One region of the Vibrio sp. R10-SG-ISO4 genome, then DNA from elsewhere that is predicted to be linked to it. Evidence: predicted binding sites of a transcription regulator. Region 1 holds the regulator's gene; each other region holds the start of a gene.
The links. The regulator PurR, encoded in region 1, represses purine synthesis genes. The targets are predictions, from matches to a motif close to TNANGNAAACGTTTNCNTNA.
Positions count from the first base shown of each region.

Region 2: a site for PurR is predicted at 2,266-2,285, ahead of glyA (serine hydroxymethyltransferase). Genes of this name have one in related genera too.
Region 3: a site for PurR is predicted at 1,659-1,678, ahead of purE (5-(carboxyamino)imidazole ribonucleotide mutase). Genes of this name have one in related genera too.
Region 4: a site for PurR is predicted at 1,633-1,652, ahead of purL (phosphoribosylformylglycinamidine synthase). Genes of this name have one in related genera too.

Region 1 covers NZ_JCBDHJ010000018.1:192,587-197,169, forward strand. Annotated here, with positions in the region: gene AC6R03_RS13840 (TVP38/TMEM64 family protein) at 1-284, opposite strand, end outside; gene AC6R03_RS13845 (TfoX/Sxy family DNA transformation protein) at 483-1,076, opposite strand; cyclic di-GMP riboswitch class I at 1,281-1,389, opposite strand; gene purR (HTH-type transcriptional repressor PurR) at 1,565-2,569, opposite strand; gene torD (molecular chaperone TorD) at 2,808-3,515, opposite strand; gene torR (two-component system response regulator TorR) at 3,754-4,461, shown strand; gene elyC (envelope biogenesis factor ElyC) at 4,576-4,583, opposite strand, start outside.
Region 2 covers NZ_JCBDHJ010000002.1:259,424-264,006, forward strand. Annotated here, with positions in the region: gene vexH (vibriobactin export RND transporter permease subunit VexH) at 1-1,279, shown strand, start outside; gene AC6R03_RS02145 (DUF6198 family protein) at 1,325-1,924, opposite strand; gene glyA (serine hydroxymethyltransferase) at 2,363-3,613, shown strand; gene AC6R03_RS02155 (hypothetical protein) at 3,717-4,028, opposite strand; gene lipA (lipoyl synthase) at 4,203-4,583, opposite strand, start outside.
Region 3 covers NZ_JCBDHJ010000025.1:2,771-7,353, reverse strand. Annotated here, with positions in the region: gene AC6R03_RS17840 (5-(carboxyamino)imidazole ribonucleotide synthase) at 1-1,066, opposite strand, end outside; gene purE (5-(carboxyamino)imidazole ribonucleotide mutase) at 1,070-1,555, opposite strand; gene hemF (oxygen-dependent coproporphyrinogen oxidase) at 1,798-2,715, shown strand; gene aroE (shikimate dehydrogenase) at 2,806-3,636, shown strand; gene AC6R03_RS17820 (DUF1488 family protein) at 3,640-3,909, shown strand; gene AC6R03_RS17815 (gamma carbonic anhydrase family protein) at 3,896-4,447, opposite strand.
Region 4 covers NZ_JCBDHJ010000002.1:302,212-306,794, forward strand. Annotated here, with positions in the region: gene mltF (membrane-bound lytic murein transglycosylase MltF) at 1-1,422, opposite strand, end outside; gene purL (phosphoribosylformylglycinamidine synthase) at 1,794-4,583, shown strand, end outside.

The DNA of each region.
Region 1 (4,583 bases):
CCTATCGTACTGGCAAAAGAAACGAGCAATAAACTGGTCCAAAAGCCAAACAGCGCAGCGCCAAGCAAGGTGACGACGGCCGCTCCAGGGATCGAGAAGGCGGTGATAGCGACATAGGCGAAGAAGTAACTCAGCGCGGCTAGGGCAAAGTGGGTGTCAATGATTTCAGCCAGCGCTTGCTGCTGAGCTTTGGCGTTATCAAGTGTCAGGTATTGACCAAAGTTTGCGCCTAAAAACACAATCAGAGCGAGCAAACCAATACCTAAAAGCAGTTTCTTGTTCATATGGATCCCTTTGAAAACATCATCATTGTTAGATATGAACCAAAAAGCCAGTAAAAAATTTCGCCCTAAGGGGAAAACACGTTGAATTCTATGACTAAGGAATGGAAACGCTGAAAAAGCATCGGCTAAAAACGTCTCAAGCCAGCGGTGTTCGGCTGGCTTGAGAAGGGTATTGGAATTAATGAACGCTATCGCTGACTAGCTTTGCAGCTGATTCAGGAGCTCGTCGCGTCTTGCTTGAGGGACCACAGACCAGTGCGTACCTTTAATTGCCCCCTCAAGTGCCCACAGCAGGTCGATACTGACGTCGGCAGAGTGTGTGGAACGAATCGCTTTATACGCTTCCACTGCGCCCGTCTGCTCCAAACGGGAGACACTGTCGATACCCGCTTTCTTGAGCATTCGCTCGGTCGCTAGACGCAAGTTCGGCAGATCTTTCAGGCGCGTTGGTTTGGCGTTGGTTTGACGCTGCTTGTCTTTGTTGGCCGCCTCTAGTGCAGTGTTTGCCATCGCAATAGTCTGAGCGACATCCTGATCCCAGTCATGGCCAAGGGCGTAGTATTTGGTGACCACAGGGAAACCACGCTTTTTATACACGTATGGCTCGAGTCCCTGAGCATTAAACTGTTGGGCCAACGAGTCGTCGGCGCGTATGTGAAGTTTGTCATTTACCACGAGGGCAAACATGGTGTCATCAGCGAAGATTCCGAATCCACCAAACATTGAGCGAGACTTGATCTTGCCCAATGGTTCAAACAATCGCATTGAGTCTTTTAAAATTGGTTTATCCATGCTGTTATTCTCGGTGTATTACAATACGCCACCAAATTCAGGTCCGAGAGATTAGCAAAAATATGCAGGTTTTGTGTCAGTAGGGTGTCATTCTGGCTCATAAAAGAATAATCCTACTCACGGTGTGAGCGCATAATGCGCGCGCAACGTTTAACTCATTGTATTCTTTGCTTTTGATAAAGAATTACGAAGTGCACATTTGCCATCGGCAACCCCGCTACCAAGCAGTCATCAACGTTGAAATAGTTGAGTGGCTGCAACAGGCCGGAAGCTTTGCGTCCCATCCTTTCGAAATGGTTTGCCCTGTTCGTGGCATTCGTCGAACATAATAAGCATAAATAATTTATGGGCTAAACATCACGTTTTGATGGGTTAAATGTGATCTTAGTTCATAAAATAGAGGGGTGTTACCGAGAGAATAAAGCCCAGCGGATGAGAAGTATTCTCGCTGGGCTAGTCGATGTGATGTGCTGAACTTGTTCGTTGGTCTATTTCACCGTCGCCACGGTATCGCGCTCGACGATTTCTGGGTGCATTTCAAAAATACGTTTTTCATGCTCTTTGTCTTTAATACGTTCGAGCAAAATCTCAAATGCGTTTTTACCCACACGGCGCTTCGGCTGGTGAACCGTCGTTAGCGGTGGTGAAAAGTACTCGGCTAGCTCAATGTTGTCATAACCAATGACCGACATGTCTTCTGGAATACGAATGCCTTTTTGCTGTAAACGGCTCATCAAACCGAGCGCCATCGTATCGTTGAAACAGAATACTGCGGTTGGCTTTTCGTCCATGGCGACGATTTTGTCCGCGGCAAGCACGGCGGTATCGCACTCAAAGTTACCTTCTAAGATCCAATCTTCGTTGACGCTCAAACCCGACTCGTTCATTGCGCGCTTAAAGCCTTGGATGCGCTCTTGGCAGGCCGCTTTTTCAAAATGCCCACTCAAGCAAGCAATGCGCTTGTGGCCGTGATCAATCAGGTATTTTGTTGCGAGGTAGCCGCCTTCTTCCGAGTTGTCGATGATTTTATCGGCTTGTGAGCTTTCCGGGCCCCAATCCATCACCACCTTAGGGATGTCTTTATGACGGTCAAGCATTTCGCTCAACTCTTCGGTCAAATCTGAACACATCACTAAGATGCCATCAACGCGCTTTTCCGCCAGCATGCGAATGTAGTCACGTTGTTTCTCGTAGATGCCGCCAGTGTTACACAAGATCAAGGTGTAGCCTTGACGGTAGCAGTAGCTCTCAACCCCGTCGATCACTTCCGAGAAGAAAAGGTTGGTCGATTGAGTAACCAGCATGCCTATTGTGCGTGTCGAGTTACATTTCAGGCTGCGTGCAACGGCACTTGGGGCATAGTTCAACTCTTGAACCGCTTCCATCACTTTTTCTTGCGTGGCTTCAGCGACAAAGCGTGTTTTGTTGATCACATGGGATACAGTGGTGGTCGAGACACCCGCTAAGCGAGCGACGTCTTTAATCGTGGCCATATGGTTTTGTCCTGTCGATGACTGCCTACTATTCTATGAAAAGTTAAGTCTATAAAAGTAAAGTCTATACAAAGTTTAGAGTATGTAGACAGAAAGTATCAGAAACACAAAAACCGCCCTCAAAAAGCGGTTTGTATTTATTAGTTTTATCGTTTGCGGACCGGATTGTAGTCCGCAACGTCGATTTGGGCAAATAAAAAACCCGCCTTTGGGATCTCGCCACACCTTTTGTATGGGCTTAATCGCTATCGCCTTGCAGGTAGGCTTTATCCAATTGAATGAACGCGCACAATAGCGACGACAGCGCCGCATAGAAGCCGAATGTGTCGAGGCGCTGGCAGCGCTCGGCAAACCTCTCAATCCAAGGGAGTAGATGCTGCTCAATAAAATCGGCTTGCTCTTGGTAGGCGAGATGCGTGTCGCCTGCCATCTGCTCTGCTGCATGAGCGCCGCGCACAATCAGGTTACCCAAAAAATCCAGCTCTATGGCGAGATGATCAGAAGGCTCATTGAGCCCTGAATGCACAGCGACGCCGTGTTGTTCAAGTAAAGCGTCCATCTGTTTGGCAGGCTCACCATTGAGCAGTCCTGATTCATCTAAGTAGACAGAGGCGTAAGGCAGCGCGCTGTCTCGGTCGGATTTTAAAAACAGGTCGCAATAGTCGGCTGATAGTTCCAACTGAGCATCTGGCCTGTCTTGCAATCGGTTCAATGCATCGATGAGCCTGTCTGCGGCGACGTTAAGCTCAGGGGTTTGTGCAAGTCCCGTCAGAAAGGTACGTGTGTCCACCGAATGATATTGGGCCAGCTCTTGCTCTGAGAGCTCTTTGGCAAACACGCTCGAAAACCACCAGTAGAGCTCAGCGCGTTGCTCATCAAAGGCGCGCTGCTCTTTTTCGGCGGGAGATAAAGGGTCGGAAATCTGGGCGTTCGGTGTCTCTGGCATGATGGGCTCTCAACTGAATCAGATGCCGTTAAGTCTAACGGATAAAAATGAACAGCGGTCAACCAGATTATGAGAAGAAATGGTCAAATATGGCAATTTGTGAACAGGGCGGCAAAGCTTGCTTTGCATCAATGAATCGCCAACTTTTCGCTTCACAAAGAGGACAAAGATGGAGTTGTGACTAATTATGAATAGAATAAAGCCATTGAATCAGTGTGTGAATAAGTGAGTAGAGCCGATGAGCTACCACATTTTGGTTGTTGAAGATGATGAAGTGACTCGCCGTAAATTGGCGGGCTACTTTCAAACCGAAGGGTATCAGGTGAGCCAAGCTGAGAATGGCGCGCAGATGCGCGATGTACTCAGCAGCAGTCGGGTCGATTTGGTGATGCTGGATATTAATCTGCCCAGCGAAGATGGCTTGATGCTGACGCGTGAACTACGCAGTCAATCGGACATCGGTATTATCTTGGTGACCGGGCGTACCGACAGCATTGATAAGATTGTTGGTTTAGAAATGGGCGCGGACGATTATGTCACCAAGCCATTTGAGCTTAGGGAACTGCTCGTCAGAGTCAAGAACCTCTTGTGGCGCATCGCACTGGCTGCGGGAGCGCAAAACGCGGGCAGCGATCAGCAAGACGGCGTGGTCCGCTTTGCTGAATGGACGTTCGATATTCAGCGCCGCGCTTTGAGCCGAGGGGATGAACCGGTCAAACTGACTAAAGCAGAGTATGAGCTTTTGGTGGCGCTCTCCTCTCACCCTAACCAAGTGCTCAGTCGGGAACGCATTCTTAATATGATCAGTCATCGTGTGGACGCACCCAATGACCGCACCATCGATGTCCTGATTCGGCGCATGAGAGCGAAGATGGAAGTGGATCCAAAAAATCCGCAGATATTCGTCACCGTGCACGGCGAAGGCTACATGTTCGCCGGAGATTAACGGTTTTCGGCAATGAACGAGCGCAGATTGATGCCAAAGAAACGAAAAATCCAGGCATGCAGCCTGGATTTTTGTGTTAAGTGGAAGACGTTCTCCGTCTACGCTGGCGGCCGGTTAAACGT
Region 2 (4,583 bases), on a different contig from region 1:
AACCGGTTTTGTTATCATGATTCTGGAAGATTGGAATGACCGTGACATCACCGCACAAGAGGCGCTGGGTGAGGTGCGTAAAGCCCTATCAGGAATCGCCGATGTGCGCGTATTCCCGTTTATGCCAGGTTTTAGAGGCGGCTCGAGCGAGCCGGTGCAATTTGTTCTAGGTGGCTCGGATTACTCTGAGCTAAAAACGTGGGCGGAAAAACTGGAAGCGATCGCTGAAGCGTCCCCGTATATGGAAGGGGCAGACATTAACTACTCTGAGCGTACACCAGAGTTGGTCGTCTCGGTTGACCGTCAACGCGCAGCAGAGCTTGGGATCAGCGTTCAGGATATCTCAGACACTCTTGAGATTATGCTGGGCGGCAAAAGCGAAACCACCTTTGTGGAACGCGGCGAAGAGTACGACGTCTATTTACGCGGTGATGAAAACAGCTTCAACAATGCCGCGGATTTGAGCCAAATCTACATGCGTACCTCGGGCGGTGAGCTAGTGACGCTCGATGCCTTGACTAAGATTGAAGAGGTGGCGTCATCCACACGCCTGTCTCACTACAACAAGCAAAAAGCAATCACCATCACTGCCAACCTCTCGGACGGCTACACCTTAGGTGAGGCGCTGGACTTTCTTGATCAGCAAGCGGTAGATCTGCTGCCTGGGGATATTTCGGTCAGCTACTCGGGTGAGTCAAAAGACTACAAAGAGAATCAGTCGAGCATATTGATGGTGTTCGGTTTGGCTTTGCTGGTGGCGTATCTGGTGTTGGCGGCGCAGTTTGAAAGCTTCATCAACCCGTTGGTTGTGATGTTTACCGTACCGATGGGCGTGTTTGGTGGCTTCCTTGGTCTGGTGATTATGGGCGAGGGGATGAACATCTACAGCCAGATTGGCATGATCATGTTGATAGGTATGGTGACCAAAAACGGCATTTTGATCGTCGAGTTCGCGAACCAGCTTCGAGACCGCGGGTTTGAATTTGAGCAAGCGATTGTTGATGCGTCGGCGCGTCGACTTCGCCCGATTATGATGACGGCGTTCACCACGCTAGCGGGCGCTATCCCATTGATACTCTCGACAGGCGCTGGCTATGAAAGTCGCGTTGCGGTCGGTACGGTGATCTTCTTTGGTATGGCGTTTGCCACCTTAGTGACCTTGTTTGTCATTCCGGCCATGTACCGATTGATCTCGGCCAACACGCGATCACCGGGCCATGTTGAAGCGGAGCTCAACAAAGAGCTCAGCCAAGACGTCACGGTGCGTAAAGCGCATTAATGATTCAGCCCGCACGTTCGCGGGCTGTTTTTTTAGCGGTATTTTTTAACGGTATTGAACGGTGTAGCGCGTCGGTTTGTGGTTCATGGCGAGCACGAGGTTGAGTAAAAAAGCGCCCAGAATCGACAAGCCAATAATGTAAGGCGTCACAAAGAAGAACGAAGCGACTAAAATCAGCACATCAATCGCCAACTGAGTTTTACCCACTGAGATGGCGAAACGATCTTGAATCCATAAACAGAGCACGTTGAAACCGCCAAGGCTTGAGCGGTGACGAAATAGGATCAGCATCCCGAGCCCCATCAGCAAGCCACCCGCCAGCGCACAGTAAATCTCATTAATGGTCTCCAGTTTTATCACTAAATAGAGGTGGTCAGCGAAAATGGAGACCAGAGCACCTGAAATGGCACTATTGACCGCAAACCGAGCGCCAAACCGCTGCCAAGCGAGCGCGTAAAATGGCAGGTTCATGGCAAAGTAGAGTGTACCGAATGACCAAGTGCTGAATTGGCTGACCAACAGAGCGAGACCTGTTGTACCGCCAGTGAGTAGCTGAGCGGATTGGAGAAAGAATACCCCTTGAGCGACAAGAAATGTCCCGGTGAGAATCGCGATCCAATCTTCTTTACGTGAGTGTTTTTCCATCAATTTGAAACTTTCATCGGAAATAATGGCGCGCATACTAGTGAAAAAATTAGGTTTTCGGTAGCTTGAGAAGGAAATTTAAGGTAAACCTATGTAATCACTGTTTTACGGGGTGTAAAGGAGAAAATTGACACTCATTGATCGACGTTAACTGGGTTGAGCATCGGTGGCTGAGATCTCTGTGTATTGTGCAAGCAGAGCAGGATTCAGACAAAGTGATTGATTGACGTTATGTCGCGTATGAGAATCTTCGTAAAACATTATGAAAAAACTGCATGAGAAAAAGTGTATTTTTCTCTTTATGACCCAGATCAAATTATGTAGAATGCGCGTCATTAACCCGATGCAAACGTTTGCGTCAGCGTAAAAACGTTATTCTCAGGGTCGTAAGTCGGTTTTTTTGCCAATTTAAGTCTTAATCTGAGTCAGGAGATACAGATGCTAAAGCGTGATATGAACATCGCAGATTACGATGCGGAACTGTTCGCAGCTATCCAAGAAGAAACTCTTCGCCAGGAAGAGCACATTGAACTGATTGCTTCAGAAAACTACACCAGCCCGCGTGTAATGGAAGCTCAGGGCTCTCAGCTCACCAACAAATATGCAGAAGGCTACCCAGGCAAGCGTTACTACGGTGGTTGTGAGTACGTCGATAAAGCAGAAGCGCTAGCGATTGATCGTGCTTGTCAGCTATTTGGTTGTGAGTACGCGAACGTACAGCCTCACTCAGGTTCACAAGCCAACAGTGCTGTTTACATGGCGCTACTTAACCCAGGCGATACGGTCTTGGGCATGAGCTTGGCACACGGTGGTCACCTAACGCACGGTTCTCCTGTTAACTTCTCTGGTAAGCACTACAACGTCATTCCTTACGGCATTGATGAAGCGGGCCAAATCAACTACGACGAAATGGAAGCGCTAGCACTTGAGCACAAGCCTAAGATGATCATTGGCGGTTTCTCTGCGTACTCTCAAATCGTTGATTGGAAACGCATGCGTGACATCGCAGACAAAGTGGACGCGTACCTATTTGTCGACATGGCGCACGTAGCGGGTCTGATTGCCGCGGGCGAATACCCAACGCCAGTGCCTCACGCGCACGTTGTGACGACCACGACACACAAAACCCTAGCGGGTCCACGCGGTGGCCTTATCCTTTCTAACGCTGGCGAGGAGATGTACAAGAAGCTGAATTCAGCGGTCTTCCCTGGTGGTCAAGGTGGTCCTCTAATGCACGTTATCGCGGGTAAAGCGGTGGCGTTTAAAGAAGCGATGGAGCCTGAATTTAAAGCGTACCAAGGTCGCGTGGTGAAAAATGCCAAAGCGATGGTGGCTCAGTTCCAAGAGCGCGGTTACAAAATCGTGTCTAACGGTACAGAGAACCACCTGTTCTTGGTCGACTTGATTGACAAAGACATCACAGGTAAAGATGCGGATGCGGCACTAGGCGCAGCCAACATCACCGTCAACAAAAACTCAGTTCCGAATGACCCTCGCAGCCCGTTTGTGACCTCGGGTATTCGTGTGGGTACACCAGCGATCACTCGCCGCGGTTTCAGTGAAGAAGATGCGAAAGCGCTCGCGAACTGGATGTGTGACGTGCTGGATAACATCGGTAACGAAGAAGTGATTGAAGCGACGAAAGCGAAGGTGCTAGAGATCTGTAAGCGTCTACCTGTTTACGCGTAATCTCACCGTTCGATATCGAGCCTGTTTTGCAGAGCGACGGCTCAGCGAAACAAAGAAAACGCCCTTTATGTGAATACATAAAGGGCGTTTTTGCGTTTAAGGGTTATTTAGAGATGCTGAGCAGGGTGCCAGATTTACACTTGAAGGAGTAATACTTGCTGCTTTCGCTGAACTTGCCTAGCCCTTCACCGTCGCAGTAATCAATGTTGATGTCGCGCATGGTTTCCAGCGTGTTCTCGCTGTCTAACGCAAATTTAGACCCGTCGGAACAAATAATACGTACACGGCCGTCATCGCTGACTGAATAGAGATCGACTTCGGTATTGCACAGCTCAAAGGAGGCTTCACGAAAGTTGTCTTGTTTGGTATTGGAGGCGCAGCCAGAGGTGATTGTGACAACGGCAATCGCGGCCATGCTAAGTGCAGTCAGTTTCATCGTATTCCCTTTGATTCATAATCTTTTCATTAGCTTAGAGAATCTCTCTAAGGCATTCAAGCTTTGGGGTGATTATTTGAGGCAATAAGTTGGACTAATAAAAAGGCTGACCTATCGGCCAGCCTAGATAAATTCGATGGTTTTTACGCTTTGTTAGCTGACTTCAATGCCTTGCGCTTGAAGGTCGGCATGGTAGGAAGAGCGAACAAAAGGACCACACGCTGCGTGAGTAAAGCCAAGCTCTAGAGCGATCTCTTTCAACTCATCAAACTCTGATGGTGGGACGTAACGTTCCACTGGTAAGTGGTGGCGGCTTGGTGCAAGGTACTGACCTAGCGTGAGCATGGTCACGCCGTGCGCACGTAAATCTTTAAGTACTTCGACGATCTCTTCTTTGGTTTCACCCAGTCCCATCATCAAACCTGACTTAGTCGGGACATCTGGATGCTGCTCTTTAAACTTGCGTAGCAGCTCAAGTGACCACTTGTAATTCGCACCCGGGCGCGCTTTACGGTACAAACGTGGCGCGGTTTC
Region 3 (4,583 bases), on a different contig from region 1:
GTTCACACAGCTTGCGTTGTAGCTCACCACTGTAGTCGCCGCAGACATTGATGTGACCCATCTTGCGTCCAGCACGCTTCTCTTTGCCGTACCAATGGATATGGCACCCTTCAATGGCCAGCAACGCTTGTGGCAGCGTATCTTCGCCAAGGATGTTGATCATCGCCGTTTCACGAACCAGTTTGGTGCTGCCAAGCGGCAAGCCACACACGGCTCTTAGGTGGTTTTCAAACTGACAGGTCTCTGCGCCTTGCTGCGTCCAGTGACCGGAGTTGTGCACGCGCGGTGCAATCTCATTCACGAGCAGGGTGCCATCGACATCGAAAAACTCAAGGGCAAGCACGCCCACGTAGTCGAGACTCTCGGCTACAGCGCTAAACATCGCCTGCGCTTGGTCTTGCAGCTTCGGGTCAGAAATGGCGGTCGATAGGCTTAGCACCCCTTGGGTGTGGACGTTCTCAGCCAGAGGGTAAACAGCGACTGAGCCGTCTTTGGCTCGTGCGCCCACCAAGGAAACTTCTCGGCCAAACGGGACAAACTCTTCCGCCACAATCGCTTGTGTCTCACTGGCTTGGATGCATTGTGCCATCTCTTGCCAAATGCTGTCCGCTTGAGCGGCGTCTTTCAATCGCCATTGGCCTTTACCATCGTAGCCACCTAGGGCACTTTTCAGCACCATAGGAATGCCGACTTTTTCGATCGCGCGATCAAAATCTTCCCGGCTCTCAATGACATGGTAGTTGGCGTTGCGAACGCCCGCTTTGTCTAATAGCGCCTTCTCAATACGGCGATCGCCACCGGTTTTGATCGCTTCTGCTGACGGGTAAAACTTCCCGCTTTGCTCGCAGAGGGTCAAAATATCGTGTGGGATATGTTCAAACTCAGCCGTGATCACATCGGCACGCTCAATGGCATTGCGAAGACCGTGGCCCACCACGTGTTGGGTGAGAGGATGGACAATGTTTTCACTGCCGACATCGTACGCCGAGATCTCAATGTTCAGTGGTGCGCCCGCAAGAGACATCATTCGTGCTAATTGGCCTGCACCTAACACCAACACATGCATGGTTTAGTCCTCGGCTGGGTTTGGGTTAGCAAGGACGGTCTCAGTTTGCTCTTGGCGAAACGCTTCGACCTTCTCCATCACGGACTCATCGTGGGTACCGATGATTTGCGCGGCCAAAATACCCGCATTCGCTGCGCCCGCTTCGCCGATCGCCAGTGTACCTACCGCGATGCCTTTTGGCATTTGCACGATAGAAAGTAGCGAATCCATCCCTTTTAGGGCACGTGATTGAACAGGAACACCCAAGACAGGTAAGCTTGTGAACGCCGCTGCCATGCCCGGCAGGTGCGCAGCGCCGCCAGCGCCAGCAATGATCACTTTCAGACCGCGCTCTTTCGCGCTGTTGGCGTAGTCTGCCAATAATTGAGGAGTGCGGTGCGCAGAGACGACTTTAGTTTCGTATTCAACACCAAATCTATCCAGCATTTCCGCGGCGAGCTTCATTGTTGGCCAATCTGATTTTGAACCCATGATGATACCGACTTTCATCTCAAACTCCTTCAACCTTTTGTGTGGAATGAAAAACAGGATGTGTCGTAAACCCAGTACAACCACATCGCCAATTTGTGCGCATTATACGGCGTTTTCCCTAGCAAGCAAACGTTTGCGCGCACTTTGAACCGCGCAGTGATTAGTCTTCGACGCAGATTCTTTGTACACTGAGTCTCATCCCAAGAAGACGCAGCCAGTGACTGCGTGGTGAAACAGGGCCTACCCTGCAAGGAAGTAAAATGTCAGAAATCGATAAGCAGGCGGTGAAGCAGTTTTTGTTGGCACTGCAAGAGACCATTTGTCAGCAGCTTGAGCAGGCCGACGGCCAAGCGCTGTTTGTTGAGGATGCGTGGCAGCGTGAACCCGGAGAGCGGCTCGGTGGCGGTGGTCGCACCCGAGTGATGAAAGCAGGCGCGGTGTTTGAGCAAGGCGGCGTCAATTTCTCTCATGTCTCTGGCAAAGCGATGCCCGCTTCGGCCACTGCCCATCGCCCAGAGTTAGCCGGGCGACGCTTTGAAGCCATGGGCGTGTCATTGGTGATGCATCCGAATAACCCTTATGTGCCCACCTCCCATGCCAACGTGCGCTTTTTTATTGCCGAAAAAGAGGGCGAGGCGCCGATATGGTGGTTTGGCGGCGGGTTCGATTTGACCCCCTTCTACCCATTTGAAGAAGATGCTCAGTTCTGGCATGGCAGTGCGAAAGAGGTGTGTGAACCTTTTGGTCATGATGTGTATGCCAAGCACAAAAAATGGTGTGATGATTACTTCTACCTGCCGCACCGTGATGAAACGCGTGGCGTCGGTGGGCTATTTTTTGATGATCTCAACGAGTGGCCATTTGATAAGTGTTTTGATTACATCAAAGCGATCGGTGAAGGGTATACCCAGGCGTATTTGCCGATTGTTGAGCGCCGCAAAGAGACGCCCTACACTGACCGAGAGCGTCAATTTCAGCTTTATCGCCGTGGTCGCTATGTGGAGTTTAATCTCGTCTATGACCGAGGAACCTTGTTTGGTTTGCAAAGTGGTGGCCGAACCGAGTCGATTTTGATGTCGATGCCGCCACTGGCTCGCTGGGAGTACAATTATCAGATTGAGCCAGACAGCCCTGAAGCGGTTTTGTATCGCGATTTCCTCAAACCGCGTGATTGGTAACATGTTTATCTCGGCATAGCGCTTGATCCTGGCCGGGATAGTGATAGGGTCAATGACCGTTGACCCGTTTATTTTTGTGTAGGTAAGGACATGACACAACCTCTTGACCGCTATGTGGTGTTTGGCAATCCCATTAGCCAAAGTAAATCGCCTTTTATCCATACCTTATTTGCTCGCCAGACCAACCAAGCGTTAACCTATCAAACGCAGCAGCCTGAGATCGGCACATTCAAAACGGCGGTAGCGGAGTTCTTTGCTGCAGGTGGTAAGGGGTGCAACATCACCGCACCGTTTAAAGAAGAGGCGTTTCAGTTTGCGACCCGCCTGACTGAGCGAGCGCAATTGGCCGGTGCCGTTAATACCTTAAAGAAGTTAGATGATGGAGACATCATTGGTGATAACACCGATGGTGAAGGATTAGTGCAAGATTTGCTTTCCCAGCAAGTGGTACTGAAAGGGGCGAGAATACTATTGCTTGGCGCTGGCGGCGCGGCGCGCGGCGTGATCAAACCGCTGCTCGACCAGCACCCGCACTCAATAGTGATCGCCAATCGCACCAAAGCCAAAGCATCACAGTTGGCAGAGCTTTTCGCTGAGTTTGGTGTGGTGCAAGCCGCCTCACTGGAAGAGGTCGAGACTGGCTTTGATGTCATCATTAACTCAACGTCGTCGGGATTGAGTGGTGAGTTGCCAGCGGTATCACCGACCATTTTTCAAGGTTGCCAAGTGGTGTATGACATGGTCTACCGCTCAGGCAAAACGCCTTTTAATGCCTGGGCGGAACAATCGGGTGCGCCCGTAAGCTATGATGGCTTAGGGATGTTGGTTGGCCAAGCGGCGGAAAGCTTTATGCTGTGGCGAGGTTTACGTCCAGGCACTAAGCAGGTGCTGCGCGAGCTGCGTAAAAATTTACAAGGGTAAAAGATGAATCAATCGATTTTGTTTCCCGAACGACAGCATTGGGATGAAGAGCGCGCTGCGGTTTGCTTCCCTGCTCAGCAAGCGGGTGCCTTGATTGAGTGTGTGGTGAGCCAAGCGGTACTGGAGTCGTATGCGCAGCAAAGCATTACCTCGGGTCAGCACGCCATCGAACTGTTTGAACAATGGCGCTTTGACCTTGAAGAGCAAGCTGAGTCTTTAATAGAAGACGAGATGTTTAACAGCCGCGGTGAAATTGAACTCAACCAGGAATGATCTCAACCTCATTTAAGTAGTCGTCTTTATTCTGCACGTAGTTATCGGCAGATTTTTGTAAGAAAGCGCGCTCTTTGTCTGTCAAAGGGCGAGCCTGCTTAACTGGACAGCCGACATACAGATAGCCACTTTCCAATGTTTTCCCCGGTGGGACTAAACTGCCTGCTCCCACCATCACCTCATCTTGAATGACCACACCATCGAGCACGATCGCGCCCATGCCAACGAGCACGCGATGACCAATGGTACAGCCGTGCAGCATCACCTTATGACCCACGGTCACATCATCACCGATAATCAGTGGGTAGCCTTGAGGGTTTTCTGCATTCTTATGGGTGACATGAAGCACCGAACCATCTTGAATGTTGCTACGCGCACCAATTCGGATATGGTTGACGTCTCCACGAGCGGCCACCAAAGGCCAAACACTGGCATCATCGCCTAGTGTGATGTCGCCAACCAAGACAGCACTGCTATCTATATAGACACGATCGCCAACTTGAGGTTGGATACCTTTATAACTGCGTAGGGAACTCATCTCTTCTCCTATATGCGATAGCACGATATGTTGCCAAGAATAGTGGCAAAAATAGCCCGTTGCGCATAGAAAATACGCAAACAGTAAAAAAATCAAAAAAATCGCTGAAAAGGGGTTGCCAATGTGACGCCGATCT
Region 4 (4,583 bases), on a different contig from region 1:
GTCCTCAATGCTGGACTCCTTCTGTTCAACGTGACCAATAATGCTCTGATAGTAGCGACGAATATTCTCCACATAGTTGCGTGCTTCATCACCCCGCGCGTAACCATAGCGAGTGGTACTGTAGTATTTCTTAAGGCGAAGCAGGGGCAGTCTGTCTTTGACATCTGACCAAGCATCGGGGTTGCCGCCTTGTTTTTTCGTCAGGCGGCGGGCGTCCATTACATGACCATAGCCGACATTGTACGACGCCAACGCAAACCAAATTTTCTCGTGGCTTTCGATGGTGTCTGGAATGCGCGCCACCATGCGCCGCAAATACTCAACGCCACCTCTTACCGATTGCTCTGGATCGAGTCGGTTGGTCACGCCCACACTTTTGGCTGTCGGCAGCGTCAGCATCATCATGCCACGAACCCCGGTTGGTGATTTGGCGCGAGGGTTCCAGTGTGATTCTTGATAAGCTAGTGCTGCGACCAATCGCCAATCAAACTCATCGGAGTATTTCTTAAACAGTGGCGACCACGTCGGTAGCGTGGAATCCAACGCGCGGATAAAGGCGCGGGTATCGACGTAATCAAAGCTGTCGATATGGCCGATGTATTTCTCTTCCAGTGAGGCGAGATGCCCGGATTGTTGTAGATGACCAAAGAACTCGATCAGCAATGCGTAGAGGCTTTCGTCTTGGCTGCGTCGTAAGAACCAGGAGATGGGCTGATCTTCGGTCAGCTCAAACGCCAGTGCCACATCGGGATAAATCCGCTGTGATAGCGAGATCTCGACCGAGTCTGCGACGGTAAATAGCAGTTCACCATCAGAGACCTGCTTGAGCAGGTCATTGACATCGACATTGGCGTCGACCTTATAGGTAAACTTCGGGTAGTCGATTTGAATCTCTCCTAACGTCGTATTGAAGTGAGAGTCACTGACAATACTTAAAACGGGCTTGCCATCGTTCTCTTCAATGAACTCGGCCTGTCGCTCAATCAACTGCTCTAGATTTCGTGGTCGCCACTGCCCTTTGCGATACACCAGTTGTTGACTGACGTAATAATAGGCGGGGGCAGGGCGAAAACGGCTCATGCGCTCAGGTGATTGACTGAGGCCCGCCGCGATAATATCGATCTCACCCTTTTCTAACGCTGGGTAGAGGCTCGAAATGCGATAGGCCGGTTTCATTTCCAATTGCACACCAAGCTCGTTGGCAAATTCACGGGCGATTTCGTAATCAAGGCCTGCCGGGCCATCAGGACCAATATAATAGGAGAGCTGGTTATTGAGGGTGCCAACGCGAAGCACTCCACGTTCGCGAATTTGGTCTAATTCGCTTTTCGGCTTAGATTCAATTTGGCATCCCGTCAAAAAAAGCGCAGAAAAAAGCAGCGCGCACAAGGCTTTCAGCGGGCTAAAGTCATACTTGTTCATTAAAGAGAGTCTCATACTTCCAGTAGGGCATTTATATCAAAGTGTCATCACAAGGCAAGAAACTATCGACGGCGAAGCCGCAGAGTTCAAAAAATCATCATGTTCACAGGCCAGGATGGCTCATGCTCTTCCGTACGGGGTGAGCTTGTGGACGGAACAGGAAACAAAGGCTTTGCGGCGATTGTGCTGGCGGTACGCCGATGAAAAAAATGACGCAAACGGTTGCGTTTGGTGTTACATCACAAAACCAATTGCTATATAATGCGCTCGCAAACGCAGAGGTGCGATTGGCATAGGTTTGAACTGTTTTTTATAACGTATTGAATTTATTCCAATATCATCTTAATTAATTGCATAAGAGACCTAAGCACATGAGAATTTTGCGTGGCTCCCCAGCTCTTTCTGAGTTTCGTGTTAACAAACTAGTAGAACTTTGTCGTGAACAAGACCTGCCTGTGACAGGTATTTACGCTGAGTTTATGCACTTTGCTGACCTTACCGCAGATCTGTCTGACGCTGAACTAGCAAAGCTAGAAAAGTTGTTGACCTACGGCCCAACGATCGAAGAGCACGCACCTGAAGGTCTTTTGTTGCTTGTGACTCCTCGTCCGGGCACCATCTCTCCTTGGTCTTCTAAATCCACCGACATTGCCCATAACTGTGGCCTTTCAAGCGTTAAGCGTCTAGAGCGTGGTACGGCATACTACATTGAATCATCGGTGGCGTTAAACGACGCACAAGTGGATGCGGTGAAAGCACTCATCCATGACCGCATGATGGAATCCGTATTTACTCAGCTTGATGCTGCCTCTGCACTGTTTAGCGTTGCTGAACCTAAGCCTGTTGCTCACGTTGATATTCTTGCGGGCGGTCGTCTTGCGCTTGAAGAGGCAAACGTTTCCTTGGGCTTGGCACTGGCGGAAGATGAAATTGACTACCTAGTAGAAAACTTCACTAAACTGGGTCGCAACCCGAACGACATCGAACTGATGATGTTTGCTCAAGCAAACTCAGAGCACTGTCGTCATAAAATCTTTAACGCAGACTGGACGATCGACGGTGTTGATCAAGAGAAGTCGCTGTTTAAGATGATCAAGAACACATTTGAAACGACACCTGATCATGTTTTGTCTGCTTACAAAGATAACGCAGCAGTCATGACGGGTTCAAAAGTAGGTCGTTTCTTCCCAGAACCTGATACTCGTCAATACACCTACCACCACGAAGACGCGCACATCCTAATGAAGGTTGAGACGCACAACCACCCAACCGCTATCTCGCCTTGGCCAGGTGCGTCTACCGGTTCTGGTGGTGAGATTCGTGACGAAGGTGCAACGGGTATTGGCGGCAAGCCTAAAGCCGGTCTGGTTGGTTTTACTACCTCTAACCTACGTATTCCAGGTTTTGAACAGCCATGGGAAACCGATTTTGGTAAGCCAGGTCGTATCGTTAACGCCCTTGATATCATGCTAGAAGGCCCTCTTGGTGGCGCGGCGTTCAACAACGAATTTGGTCGTCCAAACCTACTGGGTTACTTCCGTACTTACGAAGAGAAAGTGACCTCTCATGCGGGTGAAGAGATCCGTGGTTACCACAAGCCAATCATGATTGCTGGTGGTATGGGTAATATCCGTGACGAGCACGTTCAGAAGAAAGAGATCCCTGTGGGTGCAAAACTCATCGTACTGGGTGGTCCTGCGATGAACATTGGTCTTGGCGGTGGTGCGGCCTCTTCAATGGCGTCAGGTCAGTCTGCGGAAGATCTTGACTTTGCTTCTGTACAGCGTGAAAACCCAGAGATGGAGCGTCGTTGTCAGGAAGTGATCGACCGTTGTTGGCAGCTTGGTGAGAGCAACCCAATCGCGTTTATCCACGATGTGGGTGCAGGCGGTATCTCAAATGCACTACCAGAGCTGTGTGATGATGGCGAACGTGGTGGTTTATTCCAGCTACGCGACGTACCAAACGACGAGCTGAGCATGAGCCCACTTGAGATCTGGTGTAACGAATCTCAAGAGCGTTACGTAATGGCAGTGGCGCCAGAGAATATGGAAGTATTCGATGCCATCTGTAAGCGTGAACGTGCGCCTTACGCGGTGGTCGGTGTGGCTACTGAAGAGCGTCATCTAACACTAGAAGATTCTCACTTCGACAACACGCCAATCGATATGCCAATGGACATCTTGTTGGGTAAAACGCCGAAGATGCACCGTGATGCGAAAACACTTAAAGTCGATAGCCCAGCGATTGAACGCGATGGCATCGAAATTAACGAAGCGGTTGATCGCGTTCTACGCCTACCAACAGTGGCAGAGAAAACCTTCCTGATCACTATCGGTGACCGCTCGGTAACTGGTCTTGTTGCGCGTGACCAGATGGTTGGTCCTTGGCAGGTTCCAGTGGCAAACTGCGCGGTAACCGCAGCAAGCTACGACTCTTACCACGGTGAAGCGATGTCTATGGGTGAGCGCACACCAGTGGCTCTTCTCGACTTTGGTGCATCAGCACGTCTAGCAGTAGGTGAGTCTCTAACAAACATTGCAGCGACAGATATCGGTGATATCAAGCGCATTAAACTGTCAGCGAACTGGATGTCTCCAGCAGGTCACCCAGGTGAAGATGCCGGTCTTTACGAAGCAGTGAAAGCCGTCGGTGAAGAGCTATGTCCAGCGCTAGGTCTTACTATCCCGGTGGGTAAAGATTCCATGTCGATGAAGACTAAATGGGAAGATAATGGTGAAAGCAAAGAGGTGACCTCACCACTTTCATTGGTGATCACCGCATTTGGTCGTGTTGAAGATGTTCGTAAGACAGTAACGCCTCAGCTACATACTGACAAAGGCGAGACGTCACTGGTTCTTGTTGACCTTGGTAACGGTAAGAACCGTCTAGGCGCGACAGCACTCGCACAGGTTTACAAACAACTGGGTGATAAGCCTGCGGACGTGGATAACGCACATCAGCTAAAAGGCTTCTTTGACGCCATGCAAACGCTAGTTCGTGATGACAAGCTGGTGGCTTACCACGATAAAGGGGATGGCGGTCTGTTCGTGACCTTGGCAGAGATGACCTTTGCGGGTCACTGTGGCGTGAAAGCGGACATCGCAAACCTAGGCGACGATGCGCTTGCCGCGCTATTTAACGAAGAGCTCGGTGCGGTT